DNA from 3 places in the Nitratireductor sp. StC3 genome. Region 3 is predicted to be linked to each of the others. Evidence: predicted binding sites of a transcription regulator. Region 3 holds the regulator's gene; each other region holds the start of a gene.
What was found. The regulator PhoB, encoded in region 3, activates phosphate uptake and scavenging genes when phosphate is short. The targets are predictions, from matches to a motif close to TGTCATNNANCTGTCAT.
Positions count from the first base shown of each region.

Region 1: phnC (phosphonate ABC transporter ATP-binding protein) is a predicted target of PhoB. The motif match lies at 4,171-4,187, and genes of this name have one in related genera.
Region 2: phnF (phosphonate metabolism transcriptional regulator PhnF) is a predicted target of PhoB. The motif match lies at 2,908-2,924, and genes of this name have one in related genera.

Region 1 covers NZ_PYBP01000002.1:406,326-412,544, reverse strand. Annotated here, with positions in the region: gene phnE (phosphonate ABC transporter, permease protein PhnE) at 58-1,395, opposite strand; gene phnE (phosphonate ABC transporter, permease protein PhnE) at 1,395-2,252, opposite strand; gene phnD (phosphonate ABC transporter substrate-binding protein) at 2,315-3,220, opposite strand; gene phnC (phosphonate ABC transporter ATP-binding protein) at 3,281-4,102, opposite strand; gene C7T96_RS06485 (transporter substrate-binding domain-containing protein) at 4,423-5,481, shown strand; gene C7T96_RS06480 (GyrI-like domain-containing protein) at 5,568-5,837, opposite strand; gene C7T96_RS06475 (DapH/DapD/GlmU-related protein) at 5,997-6,219, opposite strand, start outside.
Region 2 covers NZ_PYBP01000002.1:398,102-404,320, forward strand. Annotated here, with positions in the region: gene hrpB (ATP-dependent helicase HrpB) at 1-468, opposite strand, end outside; FMN riboswitch at 643-794, shown strand; gene C7T96_RS06430 (DMT family transporter) at 897-1,787, shown strand; gene C7T96_RS06435 (hypothetical protein) at 1,919-2,140, shown strand; gene phnF (phosphonate metabolism transcriptional regulator PhnF) at 2,154-2,894, opposite strand; gene phnG (phosphonate C-P lyase system protein PhnG) at 3,004-3,474, shown strand; gene phnH (phosphonate C-P lyase system protein PhnH) at 3,474-4,085, shown strand; gene C7T96_RS06455 (carbon-phosphorus lyase complex subunit PhnI) at 4,091-5,200, shown strand; gene C7T96_RS06460 (alpha-D-ribose 1-methylphosphonate 5-phosphate C-P-lyase PhnJ) at 5,348-6,219, shown strand, end outside.
Region 3 covers NZ_PYBP01000014.1:33,522-39,740, forward strand. Annotated here, with positions in the region: gene C7T96_RS21355 (ROK family transcriptional regulator) at 1-87, shown strand, start outside; gene C7T96_RS21360 (di-heme oxidoredictase family protein) at 84-1,523, shown strand; gene C7T96_RS21365 (VCBS repeat-containing protein) at 1,520-3,250, shown strand; gene phoB (phosphate regulon transcriptional regulator PhoB) at 3,266-3,955, opposite strand; gene phoU (phosphate signaling complex protein PhoU) at 3,974-4,687, opposite strand; gene pstB (phosphate ABC transporter ATP-binding protein PstB) at 4,728-5,543, opposite strand; partial or broken gene pstA (phosphate ABC transporter permease PstA) at 5,557-6,219, opposite strand, start outside.

The sequences.
Region 1 (6,219 bases), on a different contig from region 3:
CGGCTCCGACACCGCGTTCCGGCCGGCGAACCGGCTCCCGCTTCGCCTGGAAATACGTCAACGTCCCCCGATCAGCTTCGAGCGAAGCCAGCCCGACAGCATGTCGGTTGCCGAAACCATCATAAGGGTGAGCACGATATAATAGGTGACCTCTTCCCAGTCCTTCTGCGTCTGGATCGCCTGGGTCAACAACAATCCGATGCCGCCGCCAACGATAGCCCCGATCACCGTGGCGCTGCGCATATTGGACTCCAGATAATAGAGCACCTGGCTGACGATCACCGGGGCAAGCTGCGGGATGACGCCAAACCGGTTGCGTTGCACCACGTTGGCGCCCGTCGAGCGCAAGCCGTCGATCTGCTTTCTGTCCACGTTTTCGAGCGCCTCGGAGAAAAGCTTTCCGAACGTTCCGGTATCGGTAAACAGGATCGCCAGCGATCCCGTCAGCGGTCCGGGCCCGAAAGCGCGCGACAGGATGATCGTCCAGATCAACCCGTCGACGCCTCGCAGAAAGTCGAAAACACGCCGCATGCCGAAGCGAACCGGAAAAGCGGGGGCAAAGTTCTTCGCGGCGGCGAAGGCAAGCGGTACCGCCAGGATCGCCGCGCCCATCGTGCCCAGAAAAGCCATAAGCACGGTCTCGAAAATCGCCCAGGCGACGTCCTTGTGGCGCCACATCGCGTTGTTCCAGACGTCGGACGCCATCGCGGCAAGGTTCGATTCGCCCGCGCGCACCCGCTCACCGGACACGGCGAGCGCGGCGAGTTGTGCCCAGTCCTTGCCGTGAAACGGGCTGTCCAAGGTGAAGAAGAACAGCTCCCAACCGCCGAAATAGCGGAACACTTCCGCCCGCGTCTTGGTGACGGTCAGGCGCCCCTCGGGTCGCGTAACGGTCACGCGCGAGGACGAGGCGTTGATCCATTCGGGGGTCGCGCCCGCAGGCATCGTCATCGTGATGCCGCTCCGGTTCTGGACGATCTCCAGAACGCCGTAATCCGGGATGTCGAAGCGGACCGCGTCCGGGTCGAAACGAACCACATTGCCGGCTTCCAGCGCGACGACGGTCGACGCCCCCTCGCGCACGACCCAGGCCGGCCATTGATCGTCGGCATAGGTTCCCTTGTTCTCGCCCTCGATGGCCACCGTCGTCTTGTCGAAACGATTGTCGCGCGTCACGTGGACCTTGTGACTGACCATGTCGGCGAGCAGAATACGGGCATTGTCCATGCGCGCACGCGCCGCCAGCCCGGCAATGTCGAAGGCAATGGCGACATAGACGAGATAGGCGAGCACCGCCGCGGGAATCCCGAAGGTGAGCATGCGCTTGCGGAAGGCGCGTCGCTCCGCGTCGCGCTTGGCGGCAGCCAGATCGAAACCGGCATCCAGCGTGGTCATCAGTGCCCCCCGACGAGACGGTTGCGGACATGGCTCGAGAGCTGGTCGATGGCGACGATGGTCAGAAACAGGAGCAGGAAGATCGCCGCGGCCGCGTCGTAGCGGCCGGTGCCCCAGGATATCGCCACGCGCAGCTCGGCGCCGATGCCGCCGGCGCCGACGAAGCCGAGAATGGCGGAAGCACGCACGTTTATCTCGAACCGCAACAGCGCATAGGAGAGATAGTTGGGCATGACCTGCGGCAGAACACCGAGCCACATGCGCTGAAACCACGACGCGCCGACCGACGACAGGCCTTCGATCGGCTTGAGGTCGGCGTTCTCGTTGACTTCCGAAAACAGCTTGCCGAGCGCGCCGGCGGTGTGGAAGGCGATGGCGATCATGGCCGGCACCGGGCCGCCGCCCAGAACGAAGATCAGCACCAGGGCAATCACGATTTCGGGAATGGCGCGCATCGTGTCCATCACCCGCCGGAACAGCGGCATGAGCCGCGGCCAGCGCGCCAGGCCGCGTGTCGAAAGCAGGGAAAGAAAAACCGCCAGAACAGCGCCAAGCAGGGTCGAAACCGCGGCGATGTTGATCGTCTCGATCATCGCCGGCAGGTAACGCAACAGATTGCCCGGCAGCGCGGCGCCCTTGTTTATCGCCTCCCGCACCAGTTCGACGGGAAAGTCGAAAATCTGCGACAGGCCGCTCCAGAAGCCGCCGGCGTTGCGGCTGTCGGCGAGATCGAAGCCGCCGGCAAGCAGCGCAACGAATAAGACGAGCAGAAGAGCGGAATACAAGCGGCGGCGGCGCACCAGCGCCAGATAGTCCACCTTGAGGCCGTCAACGCCGCGGAGCGCGATGTCGGTCATCACTGCAATCTTTCAAAAAAGCGGACGGGCCCCGACAGGGCCCGCCCTCAAACCTTGGATAATCAATTTGTCTTGGCGCGGCGCACGGCGATGATCGATTCGTAGGCGTCATGCCCGATGGGCTCGAAACCGGCGGTTTCGCCCGCAGCCATGTTGTAGGCGCATTGTTCGTCCTTGGCGTGGAGGCCGTTCAGGAACGCCGTCACCTTCTCCTTGACGTCGGCCGGCAGGGCCTTGCGCAGCACGATCGGGCCTTCCGGGATCGGCTTCGACTTCCAGATTTCCACGATGTCGTTCATGTCGACGATGCCGGAATCGGCAGCCTTGCGCAAAGCGCCCGAATTGTAGCCGTCTTCCCAGGCGCCCTGGCCGTCGGCCCAGGTCACGCCCGCATCGACGTCGCCGTTGACGACCGCGACGATCGTCTGCTCATGACCGCCCGTGAACACCACCTCGTCGAAATAGACGCCGTCTTCCATCGTCGCGCCGATCTCTTCGGGAATTTCGATCGACGGGATCAGATAGCCGGAGGTCGAGTTCGGATCGCCGAAGCCGAACTTCTTGCCCTTCATGTCGGCGAGCGAGGTGATGCCGGAATCCTTCCGCGCAAAACCCACGGAGTGATAGGAGAACGAACCGTCGAGATTGGTCTTCACCAGCACCGGCTCGACCGCCTCGGGGTCGGTCAGATAGGTCTTGGCGTAGCCCGACGCACCGAGCCAGGCCATATCGATCGTGCCGCCGAGCAGGCCCTGAATGACGCCGTCATAGTCGGCCGGGGTGAACAGCTTGGTCTCGACGCCGAGGAGTTCCTCGACATAGGCACGGACGCATTCGTTCGACGTCATGCGGTCCTGGGCATTTTCACCGCCGAGAATGCCGATGCGGAATTCGGTGACCTGGTCCTGGGCAAGCGCCGGCGCTGCAAGCGCGGCCGAGGTAAGCAGGGCTGCGATCAATTTTTTCATGCTCGTTACTCCTTGATGTGGGGTGGAAATCAGCCTGGGTTTTCGCGCAGACGATTCGGATCAGACGGCGTAAGCCGGCTCGCGGACCGGCAGACGTTCCGGCTCGAGGGCTTCGATCGACGTCGAGGTGGACGCTTCCGAGAAGCTTTCATCCGCGCCGTAGATCTGGCGCGCGACCGAGGTCGTCAGCTCGTCCGGAGCGCCGTCGAAAACCACCGCTCCGTCGCGCATGCCGATGACCCGGTCGCAATAGCGGCGGGCCGTGTCGAGCGTGTGCAGATTGCACACGATCATGCGGCCGTCCTCGTCGTGGATCCGGCGCAGCGTATCCATGACGATCTGGGCGTTCATCGGATCGAGCGAGGCGATCGGCTCGTCGGCGAGGATGACCTTCGGGTCCTGCATCAGGGCCCGCGCGATCGCCACGCGCTGCTGCTGGCCGCCTGAGAGCGCCTCGACGCGCTTGGCCGCGTGATCGGCGATGCCGAGCCGGTCGAGAATGTCGATCGCGGTGTGAATATCCTTGGTCGGATAGAGACTGAACACCGTCGCCAGCGTCGAGCGGCGATTGAGCACGCCGTGCAGCACGTTGGAAACCACGTCGAGCCTGGGCACGAGATTGAACTGCTGGAAGATCATCGCGCAGTCGCGCTGCCAGGCCCGCAGGGCGACGCCGCGCAAGGCGGAGACTTCGCGATCGGCGAACGAGATCGCCCCTTCCGAGGGGTCGACCAGCCGGTTGATCATGCGCAACAGGGTCGATTTCCCCGCCCCGGAGCGGCCGATGATGCCGACCATCTGGCCGTCGCCGATCTCCACGTCGACAGCGTCGACAGCGGTCTTGTTGCCGAAACGTCGCGTGACCTTCTGGATTTTCAGCATGCTTGCTTTCCCACGGCGGTTTTTCGCCTGTCTTGGGACTTGCGCTACCGAAGCCGCGTGAAAGTGGAATGTCAGGATGATGACAGTTCTGTAACGCCGCACACGGATGGGCGGCTCCCCGTCGTTGCTTGTTGCCATCGTCGGTCCGAGAAAATTTTCGCCGACTGGCTGTTCGATGACGAAAGAGTTGAGATGCCGATACGGTTCGTTTATTGCACCGCGCCATGGCTCTCCTGTCGACATCACAACCCTGCCGCAGATACGCGGCGAGACGTAAAACCACGATCCTTCGCGTACTTCTCGCGCGTGGCACACTTGCCATGCTGCTTCTGCTTGGCACGGTCACGACAGCGTCCGTGCAGGAGGGGAACACGCCGGCGGACCGGCTCAGTGTCGGGGTCTATGCCAGCCCGCCGTTCGTCATCGCCGCGGAGAACGGTTACGAAGGCATGGCGATAGATCTGTGGGAAGAGATCGCCGAACAGCTCGAATTGGACTTCAGCTACAAACCCTACCCGTCCCTTCGTACCCTCGTCGACGCGATCGCGGACGGGTCGGTCGATGTGGCGGTCACCAACCTCACCATCACGCGCAAGCGCGCCGAGCGCATAGACTTCACCCATCCATGGTTCGACGCCGGACTGCGGATCATGGTCGCCGAAAACCGAAGCGCCGGATTCGGCGACGTGGTCGCCGGGCTGCACAATTCGGGCCATCTGCGCGCCTATGGATGGTTGGCGCTGGTCATCGTGGCGGCCACCATCCTTCTGACGTTTTTCGACCGGCGCTTCGACGCGAACTTTCCGCGCCGGTGGCGCGACGGTCTGGCCGAAAGCTTCTACTCGGTCATGTCGGTGGCAACGTCGGGGAAAATGCCGTCACGCAAGAACCTGTTCGGTTGGATCGGCCGCATGTGGCAGGCGCTGTGGCTGGTCTGCGGCATTGCGGTGCTTGCTTATGTCACCTCCTCGGTGACAAGCGTGATGACCACGCTTTCACTCACCAGCCAGATCAACAGTCTTGAGGATCTTCCCGGCAAGCGCGTCGGTGTTTTCACCGGCAGCGTGGCCGAGGAATTCGTGCGCGAAACCGCGATCGCTCACAGTTCGTTCGACGATTTGGACGCCGCCGCGGAAGCTTTGCGAGGCGACCGGGTCGCCGCTATCGTCGGCGACGCACCGGTGCTTGAATATTTCACGCATAGCCACCCGAAGGAGACTTTCGAGGTGGTGGGGCCAATCTTCGAACCGGACAAATACGGTTTCGGGCTCGCCCATGGCAGCGCGTTGACGCGCCCGGTAACCATCCAACTTCTCGGCATGCATGAAAACGGTCGGGTCGAGGCATTGCGCGAACAATATTTCGGCGCGGCGCAATAGTCGGTCCGCAGCGGTTCCGGGAACTCTCCTAAAGCAGGCGGCGGGAACGCGTCAGGCCCGCCGTACCGGCTGACGTAGGATCGTCTTCAACTTCGACGGTTCGACCTTCGCGGATCGCCGAGATAGATCTGGTGGTGCGGACCGGAAAATTCGTAGCCGCGCGACGGCATCAGCTCGCCGTCAAACCAGGCCAGCGCCGGCCCTTCGTCATCGTGAGAGCCGATATGCATCGTCTGCGGGCAAGGCCCCTCTTCCAAGGGCGCCAGACTAAGGTGTTGGAGGGGCGCGTCCAATTTTCGCGACGCCTTGGCGACCGCGCCGTCGAACAGGCCCTCGTCGACGAAGTCCGGCGCCATGTCCGGCAAGCGGCTCGACCGGCCCGGACTTTAGCAGCTTGTCGAGCAGGCAGTAGATCGACGAGAAACCGATTTCGGTCCCCTCGCGCAACCCCCGCTCCTCGATCGACCGCCCGAGCTCGTGACCGTGGCACAGCGCTTCGCCGGGCAGGCTTCGGATCAGCCCTGGTATTTTTCCAGGAAGGCGGCGGCGTCGAGGGTGCGGAAATCGTCGAGCGCGCCGCGCAGGCGCCGGTGATCCCAGTCCCACCAGGCCAGTTCCTGAAACCGCGCCGCGGTCGCGCGATCGAAACGCTCGCGGATCGGTTTCGCCGGAACGCCGCCGACGATCGTGTAGGGCGCGACATCCTTGGACACCACCGCGCCGGCCCCGATGACGGCG
Region 2 (6,219 bases), on a different contig from region 3:
CACCAGCCGCAGATCGGGCCGCAGCCCCTGCTTGACGTCGAGCGCCAGCGCCAGGCCGAAATCGCCGTCGAGCGAGCGCTCGTGGAACTCGTCGAAAACGACACACGCAATGCCGGCAAGTTCCGGATCGTCGAGGATCATGCGCGCCAGCACGCCTTCGGTGACGACGAGAATGCGGGTTGCCGCCGAGACCTGCCTGTCCATGCGCATGGCGTAGCCGACCGTGGCGCCGACCTCTTCGCCGAGGAGGGCGGCCATGCGCCGCGCGGCGGCGCGCGCGGCCAGCCGGCGTGGTTCCAGAAGCAGGATCGTGCCGCCGCCGCGCCAGTCCTCGCCTAGAAGCGCGAGCGGCACCAGCGTGGTCTTGCCGGCGCCGGGGGGCGCGACCAGGACGGCGTGTCCCGGGCCGGCGAGCGCGGCGCGCAGGTCGGGCAGGATCCGGGTGACGGGAAGGTCGGGCAGGGTCATGACGGGCTAGCCGATACGTTTGGACCGGGCCGCGACGGCATATCAGCGCCGACGCCGCGCTGGCAATCCGCAAAGCCTCCGGCCGGCGACCGGCGTGCCGGAAAGGCGCGCCATTGCCGGCTTGATCCCACCGCCGCGGGTGCTAGGTTGCGTCCGGCGGCGTCAAAATGCCGTCGACGTTCTCAGGGCGGGGTGAAAGTCCCCACCGGCGGTAAGGGGATCTCCCCAAGCCCGCGAGCGCCGGGGCGGCGACAGGCCGGTCCGGGTCAGCAGATTCGGTGCGAATCCGAAGCCGACGGTTACAGTCCGGATGGAAGAGAACGGGTCAGATCGCCGAGCGTGTCCTTTGGCTCTTCGCCCGAGGCTGCGCGCGGTGTCCGATCCCGCATCCCTGAGGTCTCTGGGTCAATGCGAAAGGATCGGACCGAATGAGCCAGATAGCCTCGATCGAAACCACCCCGGCCGCGCTGCGCGGCGCCGCGATCATGGTGGCGGCCGGCCTCGCCTTTGCCGGCCTCAACGTCGCCGTGCAATGGGCGAGTGTCAATGCCGGCGCCTCCGCGCCCGCGATCGCATTCTGGCAATATGCCATCGCGCTGGCGCTCGCCGCGCCCCTGGTCTGGCGCGGCGGCATACACATCCTGCACACGCGGCATGTCTTCCTGCATCTGGCGCGGGTGCTTCTGGCCGCGGCCGGCATCCAGCTTTGGGTCTACGGCCTGTCGGTCGTACCGATCTGGCAGGCAATCGCGCTCGCTATGACCTCGCCGTTCTTCGTCATGGCGGGGGCGGGCCTGGTTCTGCGCGAGCGGGTCGATTTCGCCCGCATCGCGGCCACGGCGGGCGGTTTCGCCGGCGCCATGATCATCATCGCGCCCTGGTCGGAAAGCTTCACCTATCACGCTTTCCTGCCGGTGCTGGCGGCGGCGTGCTGGGCCGGCACGTCGCTGATCACCAAATATCTGACGCGGCTGGAGCCCACGGCCGGCATCACCGTCTATCTGCTTTTGCTACTGACCCCGATCAATGCCGCGATCTGGCTCGGCTCGGGTTTCGAGATCCCGCCGCAGGCCGCCTGGTGGGCGCTGTTTGCCGCCGGTGCCCTGACCGGGCTCGCGCAATATCTTTTGACCTGGGCCTATGCCAGCGCCGATGCCGCCTATCTGCAGCCGTTCGACGATCTGAAGCTGCCGTTCAACATCGTCGCCGGCTGGGTGGTGTTCGGTGCTGCGCCGACGCCGGGCTTCTGGCCGGGCGCGGCGCTGATCGTTGCGGCCTCGCTATATTTGATGCGGCGCGAACGAACCCTCCCGGCTTGAGCCTGGCATCGTGTCCGCAGCGCGCATCGCTGCTTGATCGCGGGCCGGGATGATGCATTTTCGGGGCGAAACGGGAGATCGGCAATGGGTCTGATTGCGCGGGATGTTTTCCTCCGGCCGGAGCGGGCGGCATGAGCGGACAGTCCGGTTCGGTGTTCGATCCCCTGTGGCGGCGGCTGGCGATCATCGCCGCATGCGCCGGCTGGGCGGCGCTGGAATGGCTGAACGGCCAGACCGGCTGGGCGCTGCTTGCCGCCGCGGCCACCGCTTACGGGGTCTGGAGCCTGCTCATCGCCTGGGCGCCGCCCCAAGGGCCCGCCGGCCCGGACGGACGGGACGGGGAGAGCGACTAGCCGCGCGGCCTCGTCAGGCCGTGACCGACAACTCGACCCTGTCGGCGGCGAAACGCGTTTCGGCGAATTGGATCGGCCGACCCTCAGTGTCGATATTGACGGCCACCGCCACCAGCACGATCGCGCCCGCCGACAGGCGCAGATCGTCGAGGTCGCCGTCGTCGGCATGGCGGGCCGACACCAGCGTCGACGCCCGGAAATAGTCGGCGACGCCGTAACGCTGGAACGCCAGCGTGATCGAACCGAGTTCGCGATAGGCCTCGGCGAAGCCGGCGAAACGGTCGGCATCGAACCAGCTCGTCGCGCGCGACACCGGGCGGCCGTCGGCTTCCGACACCGTGTCCATGCGAATCACCCGCGCATCGGGCGCCAGAGCGAGCGCCTCGGCCGTACGCTGGTCGGCGGCCTCCAGGCGATGGTCGAGCAGATGGCCGCGCCTGTCGCGGGCCTGGTCGCGCAGTCCCTCGGAAAACCGGGTGCGCACGCCGATCGGATAGGTCAGGCGCCGGCGCCGTTCGACAAAGGTGCCGCGCCCCTGCTCGGCGCGCAAGACGCCCTCCTCGACCAGCGCGGCGATCGCGCTGCGTAGGGTGTGGCGGTTGACGCCGAAATGCGCCGCGAGCGCGGTCTCGGGCGGCAGGCGCCCGTTCGCGCCCAACCGGTTCTGGCCGATATCGCGCCTGATCTGGTCGGCGATCTGGCGCCACAGCGATATGCCGCTGCGCCGTTCCATGGTCTTGTCGGTTTTTTTCATCGCCATTTCGCCCTGTCACGCGAACGTCATGGACACGCGCTAGAACAAGGTATAATTTGTATGCTTGTCTATATCAATAGACAAATAATCACAGCAACGGTCGAATCGGATGACAAAGCAAGACAGGCAGGACGAGGCAGGCCGGCCAGCGCGTCGGGACGCCATGGCCGTGGTCGCGCGGGCCGGCGGCGATACGCTGCGCCGGCTCTGGGCAGAGGCCAATTTCGACGAAGGCGCCGAACTGGTGCGCGGCCCCGAGACCGGGCTGGTGATGCTGCGGGGGCGCATGGGCGGCGGCGGCGCGGCCTTCAATCTCGGCGAGGCGACGGTGACGCGCGCCACGGTGCGGCTGGCGACCGGCGAGGTCGGTCATGCCTACGCGCTCGGTCGCGATCGCGACAAGGTGCGGATCGCGGCGACGGTCGACGCGCTGTGGCAGCGCCCGCAAAGCCGTGCATGGGTCGAGGACAGGATCGTCGCGCCGCTGCGCGCCGCCGGGGCGGCTGCCGACAGCGAGCGCCGACGCGAGACGGCGGCCACCAAGGTCGACTTTTTCACCATGGTGCGCGGAGAGGATTGATGGCGTTTTCCACCCGATCGATCGATGGCGGCTTCGCCGAACCGGTGATTGCCGCGCAAGGCGTCTTCCGCGCGCTGATGGAGGCCATGGCCCGGCCGGGCACCGCCCAGGCCCTGCCGCCGCTGGCTGCTCCGCCCGCGCCGCTGACCGCCGAGGCCGGTGCCGTGGCGCTGACCTTGTGCGACCACGACACGCCGGTCTGGCTCGATCCCGAGCTGCAGGGCTCCGGCGAAATCCGCGACTGGCTCGGCTTCCACACCGGCGCGCCGTTCGCCTTCACGCCGGCCGAGGCTCATTTCGCCCTGGTCTCGCGGCCGGGCGAGCTGATGGCGCTGGAAAATTTCGCCCAGGGCTCGCAGGACTACCCGGATCGTTCGGCCACCATCATCCTTCAGCTCGACACCCTGACGGCCGGTGAGACGCTGGTTCTGGAAGGGCCGGGCATCGAGAGCCGCGCGCGGCTGGCGCCGGCGCCGCTGCCGCGTCATCTGGCCGCGCAGTGGCGGCAGAACAACGGGCGTTTCCCGCGCGGCGTCGACCTCGTCCTGACGGCGCCCGGTGCGCTCGCCTGTCTGCCGCGCACCACCCGCATCGTCGAAACGGAGGGCTAGAAGCCATGTATGTTGCCGTGAAGGGCGGCGAGGCCGCCATCGACAACGCGCACCGCCTGCTCGCCGATCGGCGCCGCGGCGACCGCGACGTGCCGGCGCTCGGCCTCGACCAGATCGTCGAACAGCTCGCCCTCGCCGTCGACCGGGTGATGGCCGAAGGCTCGCTTTACGACCGGGAACTCGCCGCGCTCGCCATCCGCCAGGCGCGCGGCGACATGATCGAGGCGATCTTTCTGGTGCGCGCCTACCGCACCACCCTGCCGCGGTTCGGCTATGCGAGGCCGGCCGACACCGGCGCGATGCTGATCGAACGCCGGGTATCGGCCACCTACAAGGATCTGCCGGGCGGCCAGCTTCTGGGCCCGACCTTCGACTACACCCACCGGCTGCTCGATCCCGAACTGGCCGGCGATGCGCCCGTCGCCGCGCCGGCCACGCGCGACGCGGACACCGAGGCCATGCCGCGCGTTTCGCAGATCCTGGCCCGCGACGGGCTGATCGAGGGCGACGGGGCACTGCCCGACGACCGCGAACCCGGCGACATCACCCGCGAACCGCCGGAATTTCCGATGGAGCGCGACCTGCGCCTGCAGGCGCTGGCGCGCGGCGACGAGGGTTTTCTGCTTGCGCTCGCCTATTCGACCCAGCGCGGATACGCCCGCTCGCACCCCTTCGTCGGCGAGATCAGGATCGGCGAACTCGACATCGAGCTCGAGGTGCCCGAGCTCCCGTTTCCAGTGCCGCTCGGCCGCATCCAGGTCACCGAATGCCAGATGGTCAACCAGTTCCAGGGTTCGGCCAAGGCGCCGCCACAATTCACCCGCGGCTACGGCCTGGTCTTCGGCCAGTCCGAGCGCAAGGCGATGGCGATGGCGCTGTGCGACCGGGCATTGCGCGCCGGCGAGTTCGGGGAAGACGTCACCGCCCCGGCCCAGGACGAGGAATTCGTGATCGCGCATTCCGACAATGTCCAGGCGACCGGATTCGTCGAGCATCTGAAGCTGCCGCATTATGTCGACTTCCAGGCCGAGCTCGACCTGGTCCGCCGCCTGCGCGCGGAAGCCGAGGCGCGCATGAATGCCGCCGTCGAGGCGCCGGGAAAGGCTGCCGAATGAGCCGGCTAATTCTCCTGGTCGGGGGTTCGCCGGCCCCGGGCCCTCGCCCGGTAGCCGCGATGGATGAGATAGGCGGTCAGCACAAGCGCCAGAATGATCGGCAGGATGAGAAGGTCCATGTCGGTCTCCTTTCGAAGGAAACGCGTCATGTCCGATAGTGTTGCAGAAACGCTTCCCCAAGCGCCGTCCTACAATTTCGCCTATCTGGACGAGCAGACCAAGCGCATGATCCGGCGCGCGATCCTCAAGGGCATCGCCATTCCCGGCTACCAGGTGCCGTTCGCCAGCCGCGAGATGCCGATGCCGTATGGCTGGGGCACGGGCGGCGTGCAGGTGACGGCGTCGGTGATCGGTCCCGACGACGTCCTGAAGGTCATCGACCAGGGCGCCGACGACACCACCAATGCGGTGTCGATCCGCGCCTTCTTCCAGAAGGTGGCGCGCGTCGCTGTGACGACGGAAACGGCGCGCGCGACCATCATCCAGACCCGCCACCGCATTCCCGAGCACCCGCTGGCCGAGGGCCAGGTGCTGGTCTACCAGGTGCCGATCCCCGAGCCGTTGCGCTTTCTCGAGCCGCGCGAGACCGAGACCCGCAAGATGCATGCGCTCGAGGAATACGGCCTCATGCATGTCAAGCTCTACGAGGACATCGCCCGGCACGGCCATATCGCCACCACCTACGCCTATCCGGTCAAGGTCGAGGGACGCTATGTGATGGACCCCTCGCCGACGCCGAAATTCGACAATCCGAAGATGCACCGCTCGCCGGCCCTGCAATTGTTCGGCGCCGGGCGCGAGAAGCGCATCTACGCCATTCCGCCCTATTGCGACGTGGTCAGCCTCGATTTCGAGGATCACCCGTTCAAGGTGCAGGAATTCGACAAGCCGTGCGCGCTGTGCGGGGCCGAGAACGTCTATCTCGACGAGGTGATCCTGGACGATCGCGGCGGCCACATGTTCGTCTGCTCCGACACCGATTTCTGCGAAAAGCGGCGCGCGGCCGGCCATGTCGGCGA
Region 3 (6,219 bases):
ATGCGTGCGCTGGCCTTCGTCGACCGGGAAATCTTCGCGCGCGGCGCGGCTTCGCCCGCGGCCGGCGTCGGGCGGGCGGTCGCATGACACGCGGCGGCCTCACGCGCCTCATCTTTGCCGCCCTCGCCGGCCTTCTTGCCGCACGCCCGGCGACCGGGACGGAACCCTGGGCCGAGCGCGTCGTCACCCGTCACGTCGAGCAGGCGTCACTTGCCGGGCGGCTCGAGCACGACGCGCTTGCCCGCCTGCGCGCGGCGGGCGCGCATCTCTTCACCGGACGCTTCACCGCACTCGACGGCGTCGGCCGCCCGCTCGCCACCCAGGCCATCATTCCCACCAAGCGCAAGCGGCCGCCCGAAACCGCGTTCAGCCGGACGTCGGGCATGGATTCCAATGCCTGTTCGTCTTGCCACAACCAGCCGGTTACGGGCGGCGCCGGCGATTTCGTCACCAACGTGTTCGTCTCGGAAGGGTTCGAGAGTTTCGATTTCGATTCCACCGATCCGCAGTTTTCCAACGAGCGCGGCACCAATCACCTGTTCGGCGCCGGGCTGATCGAGCTCCTGGCGCGCGAGATCACCGCCGAACTGAAGGCGATCCGCGGGGACGCTCTCGCCGAGGCGCGTGCGACCGGCGCGCCGGCGACCCGCGCGCTTGCCGCCAAGGGCATCGATTACGGCACGATCACCGCGCATCCCGACGGCATGCTCGACCTGACGGGCATCGAGGGCGTCGACGCCGATCTGACGGTCAGGCCGTTCAGCCAGAAGGGCGTCATGACGTCGCTGCGCCAGTTCACCGTCAACGCGCTCAACCATCATCACGGCATGCAGCCGCAAGAGCGTTTCGGCACGCGCTGGACCGGCGAGCGCGACCATGACGGCGACGGTCATGACGACGAGATCAGCGTCGGCGACGTGTCCGCGCTCGTCGCCTGGCAGGCCGGCCTGCCGGCACCGGTGCGCGCCGTGCCCGAAGAGGCCGCCTGGCGCGCGGCCGCCGCCCGCGGCGAAACGACTTTCGCCGCCATCGGCTGCGAGACCTGCCACAAGCCGTTCCTGCCGCTGGCCTCGCTCGATTTCGCCGATCCCGGCCCCGACGACATGGCCGGCACGCTGCGCACCGGCGATGTCGAGAAAGGCGCGATCTACGACCTTGCCCTGCTCGAATGGACCAAACGCCTGCCGCGCAACGACAAGGGCGAGATCATGGTCCCGCTGTTCGGCGACCTGAAGCGCCATCGGATCGCCGACCGCCAGGTCGCCGTGCTCGGCAACGAGCTGCTCGCCCAGCGTTTCGTGGAACGCAACGTCTTCATGACGGCCGAATTATGGGGCGTCGGCTCGACCGATCCCTACGGCCATCGCAACGACCTGCCCTCGCTCGATGTCGTGATCCGCGCCCATGGCGGCGACGCGCGCGCGGCGCGCGACAATTACCTCGCGCTTGGCGAAACCGAGCGCAGCGCCCTGATCGCCTTTTTGAAGACCCTGGTGATCGAGCCGGCGCGGGTCACGCCATGACCGCCCGGTCGCACCCCATTCTGCGTCTCGCGCGCCGGGCCGCGATCGCCGCGGCGCTTTTGTCGACGCCGCTTTACGCCGACGAGGCCCTGCCCGATCCGTCTGGCGATGTTCCGGTAATGGAGGAGCAGGCGCGCGCGGCGGGGCTCGTCCACGCCTATCGCGGCCCCTGGGAATTCTTCGTCGGCGGCGGCGCGGCGGCACTCGACTGCGATGGCGACCGCCTGCCCGATTTGTTCGTGGCCGGCGGCCGCGAACCGGCCCGGCTCTACCGCAACCGCAGCACGGCCGGCGGCGCGCTGCGTTTCGACGAGACCCCGCTCGGCCTCGATCCGGACGACCTCGACAAGGTACTCGGCGCCTATCCGCTCGATATCGACGATGACGGCCACCAGGACCTCGTCGTCCTGCGGCTCGGCGAAAACCTGATCCTGAAGGGCCGACCGGACTGCGCCTTCGAAAAGGCCAATCGCGCCTTCACCTTCGACGGCGGGCGGGCCTGGACGACGGCCTTCGCGGCGAGCTGGGAGGAGGGCCGGCGTTTTCCCACGCTCGCCTTCGGCAATTATGTCGACCGCAACGCGCCCGGATCGCCCTGGGGCACCTGCCACGACAACCGGCTCCACCGGCCCGGCGCCGGCCCCCGGCCCGACTATGCCGCCGCCAGCGCGCTCAGGCCCGGCTATTGCGCGCTGTCGATGCTGTTCACCGACTGGAACCGCTCGGGAACGCCGGCGCTGCGCATCACCAATGACCGGCATTATTATCGCGGCGGCCAGGAACAGCTCTGGCGCGTCGAGCCCGACCGACCGCCGCGCGCCTATCGCAAATCGGAAGGCTGGCAGCACCTGACGATCTGGGGCATGGGCATCGCCGAGGGCGACCTCGACGGCGACGGCTTCCCCGAATACGCGCTGACCTCGATGGGCGACACCAAGCTGCAAAAGCTCTCCGAAGAGGCAGACGAGGACGAGCCCGCCTATGTCGACATCGCCTTCGAAAAGGGCGCGACCGCCCACCGCCCCTACGCCAGCGACGATTTGAAACCGTCCACCGGCTGGCATTCCGAATTCGCCGATCTCAACAATGACGGCCTGCTCGACCTCTTTATCGCCAAGGGCAATGTCGAGCGCATGCCCGACTTCGCCGCGGTCGATCCCGACAATTTGCTATTGGGCCAATGGGACGGCACCTTCGTGGAGGCCGGCCACCTGGCCGGCATCGACCGGCCGACCAAGGGGCGCGGCGCGGTCGTGACCGATTTCAACGCAGACGGCATGCTGGACTTGGCCGTCGTCAACCGCGAGCAGAACCTGTCGCTGTTCCGCAATCGCGGCGCCAGGACGGCGTTCGGCACAAGGCCGATGGGCAATTTCCTGGCCGTGGAGCTCAGCCAGCCGGCCCCCAACCGCCACGCCGTCGGCGCGCTCATTTCAGTCAAGGCCGGCAACAACACCTATAGTCGCACGGTACAAGTCGGCGGCGGCCACGCCTCCGGCCATGCCGGCTTCGTCCATGTCGGGCTGGGCACCGCCGAACGGGCCCAGGTGCGCATCAAGTGGCCGGACGGCGAATGGAGCGCGCCCTACCGGGTGTTCGCCAACAATTTCGTGCTGATTGCGCGCGAGGCCGACGCGGCGCGCTACTGGTATCCGCCCGAGGCACCGCACGCCGACACGGCTCGGCGCAAGGACGGCGACAGCTGGAAGGCCGGCAGCGCGCGGTGACACCGCCGCCCGGCGCTAACCATCCTTGATCGCGTAGCCCGCCCCGCGAATGGTGCGGATGACATCGGGAAGCCGGCCGACATTGACCGCCTTGCGCAACCGACCGACATGCACGTCGACGGTGCGCTCGTCGATATAGATCGTCTCGCCCCACACATTGTCGAGCAACTGGCTGCGCGAGAACACGCGGCCTGGATGCTGCATCAGGAATTCCAAAAGCCGGAACTCCGTAGGGCCGAGCCGGATCTCGCTCTTGCCGCGATAGACGCGGTGCGCCTCGCGGTCGAGCACGATGTCGCCGACCTTCAAGACGCTCGACAACACCTCCGGCTTGGCGCGTCGCAGCAGCGCGCGCACGCGCGCGATGAACTCCGGCGTCGAGAACGGCTTGACCAGATAGTCGTCGGCACCGGTCGACAGGCCGCGCACGCGGTCGCTCTCCTCGCCGCGCGCCGTCAGCATGATCACCGGCAGGCGCTCGGTCTCGGGTCGCATGCGCAGCCGCCGGCACAATTCGATCCCAGACACGGCCGGGATCATCCAGTCGAGCACCAGAAGGTCGGGCACGCTTTCCTGCAGGCGGATTTCGGCCTCGTCGCCGCGCGTGATGACCTCGACCTGATAGCCCTCGGCCTCGAGGTTGTACTTGAGCAGCACGCAAAGCGGCTCCTCGTCCTCCACGACCATGATCTTTGCCGCATTCATAGCCAAGTCGGCACTCCGTCAAGCTTCGGACGCCGCGCTCGAAACGGCTGTTTCGTCGAGCTTCGGCCGGTTGATGGGGAGTTGTTCGCCGGTCATCACATAATAGGCGTTCTCGGCGATATTGGTCGCGTGATCGCCGATGCGCTCGAGGTTCTTGGCACAGAACAACAGATGCGTGCAGGCGGTGATGTTGCGCGGGTCTTCCATCATATAGGTCAGCAATTCGCGGAAGATGGCGGTGTATTTGATGTCGATCTTCTCGTCGCCGGCACGAAGCGACTTGAGCGCCGCGGCATCGCGCGCGACATAGCGGTCGACGATGCCGGAGGCTTGGGCATGCACCATCTCCGCCATCGATTCGATCGACTGCGACAGGCTTTTGGGCGTGGTCGTCTGGCCGACGGCGCCGACACGCTTGGCGATGTTTTTGGCAAGGTCGCCGATCCGTTCCAGATCGCCCGCCATGCGGATCGCGCCGATCACCGCGCGCAGGTCCTGCGCCATCGGCTGGCGCCGGGCAATCAGCGTGATCGCCCGGTCATCGAGCTCGCGCTGCTTGGCATCCATGATCGCATCGTCAGACACGACGCGCTGCGCCAGTGGATTGTCCGACGACAACAGCGCCCGCGTGGCGTCGGCGACCATCGTCCCCGCCAAATCGCCCATCTCGCGGATCAGGCGGTCGACGCCTTCCAACTCCTCGCCGAAAGAAGTGACGATATGTTCGCCCATCGGTTCATCCTTGCATTCGAAAAAACGCGCAAACGCCCGGTCAGCCGAACCGGCCGGTGATGTAGTCCTGCGTGCGCTTGTCGTCGGGATTCGTGAACATCTTGTCGGTGGCCCCTTCCTCGACCAGATAGCCGAGATGGAACATCGCCGTGCGCTGCGAAACGCGGGCGGCCTGCTGCATGGAGTGGGTCACGATCACGATCGTGTAGTTCTGCCTGAGCTCGTCGATCAGCTCCTCGACCTTGGCCGTGGCGATCGGATCCAGCGCCGAGCACGGCTCGTCCATCAAGATGACTTCCGGCGACACGGCGATCGCCCGCGCAATGCACAGGCGCTGCTGTTGGCCGCCGGAAAGCCCGGTGCCCGGCTCCTGCAGCCTGTCTTTGACCTCGTCCCACAAGGCGGCCTTGCGCAGGCTCGATTCCACCACCGCATCGAGCTCGGCCTTGTTTTTGGTCAGGCCGTGAATGCGCGGACCATAGGCGATGTTCTCGTAGATCGACTTGGGGAACGGGTTCGGCTTCTGGAATACCATGCCGACGCGCGCACGCAGTTCGACGACGTCGATCTTGGGGTCGTAGATGTCTTCGCCGTCCAGTGTGATATCGCCGCCGACGCGGCAGATCGGGATCGTGTCGTTCATGCGGTTGAGACAGCGCAGGAAGGTGGACTTGCCGCAGCCGGACGGGCCGATCAACGCCGTCACCTGCTTTTCGGGCACATCGAGATCGACCCCGAAAAGGGCCTGCTTGTCGCCGTAATGAACGGTCACGCCCTTGCCACGCATCTTGATGGCCGGGGTGTTCCCCTGGTCGGCGAGTTGCTGTTCAACACCGGCTTCGGTCAGCATGTTCATCGTCCTCACTCCGTTACCACCGCCGCTCGAAGCGCTTGCGCAGCACGACGGCGATGGCGTTCATGATCACAAGAAATCCGAGCAGGATCAAAATCGCGGCGGACGTCTTTTGCTGAAAGGCGGGTTCCGGAAAATCGGCCCACATGAAAATCTGCACCGGCAGGACGGTGGCGGCGTCGGTGAAGCCGCCGGGTATGTCGACGATGAAGGCGACCATGCCGATCATCAGGAGCGGCGCCGTCTCGCCCAGCGCCTGGGCCATGCCGATGATCGTCCCGGTCATGATGCCGGGCATGGCCAGCGGCAAGACGTGGTGGAAGACGGTCTGGACCTTGGACGCCCCGATGCCCAGCGCGGCCTCGCGGATCGAGGGCGGCACCGCCCGCAGCGCCGCGCGCGCGGCGATGATGATCGTGGGCAGCGTCATCAGCGCAAGCACCATGCCGCCGACAAGCGGGGCCGATCGCGGCAGGCTGAACCAGTTGAGAAAGACCGCCAGACCGAGCAGGCCGAAGACGATCGACGGAACGGCGGCAAGGTTGTTGATATTGACCTCGATGAGATTGGTAAGCCGGTTCTTGGTTGCGAACTCCTCGAGATAGATCGCCGCGGCGACCCCGATCGGAAAGGACAGCGCCAAGGTGACGACCATCGTCAGTGCCGAGCCGACCACCGC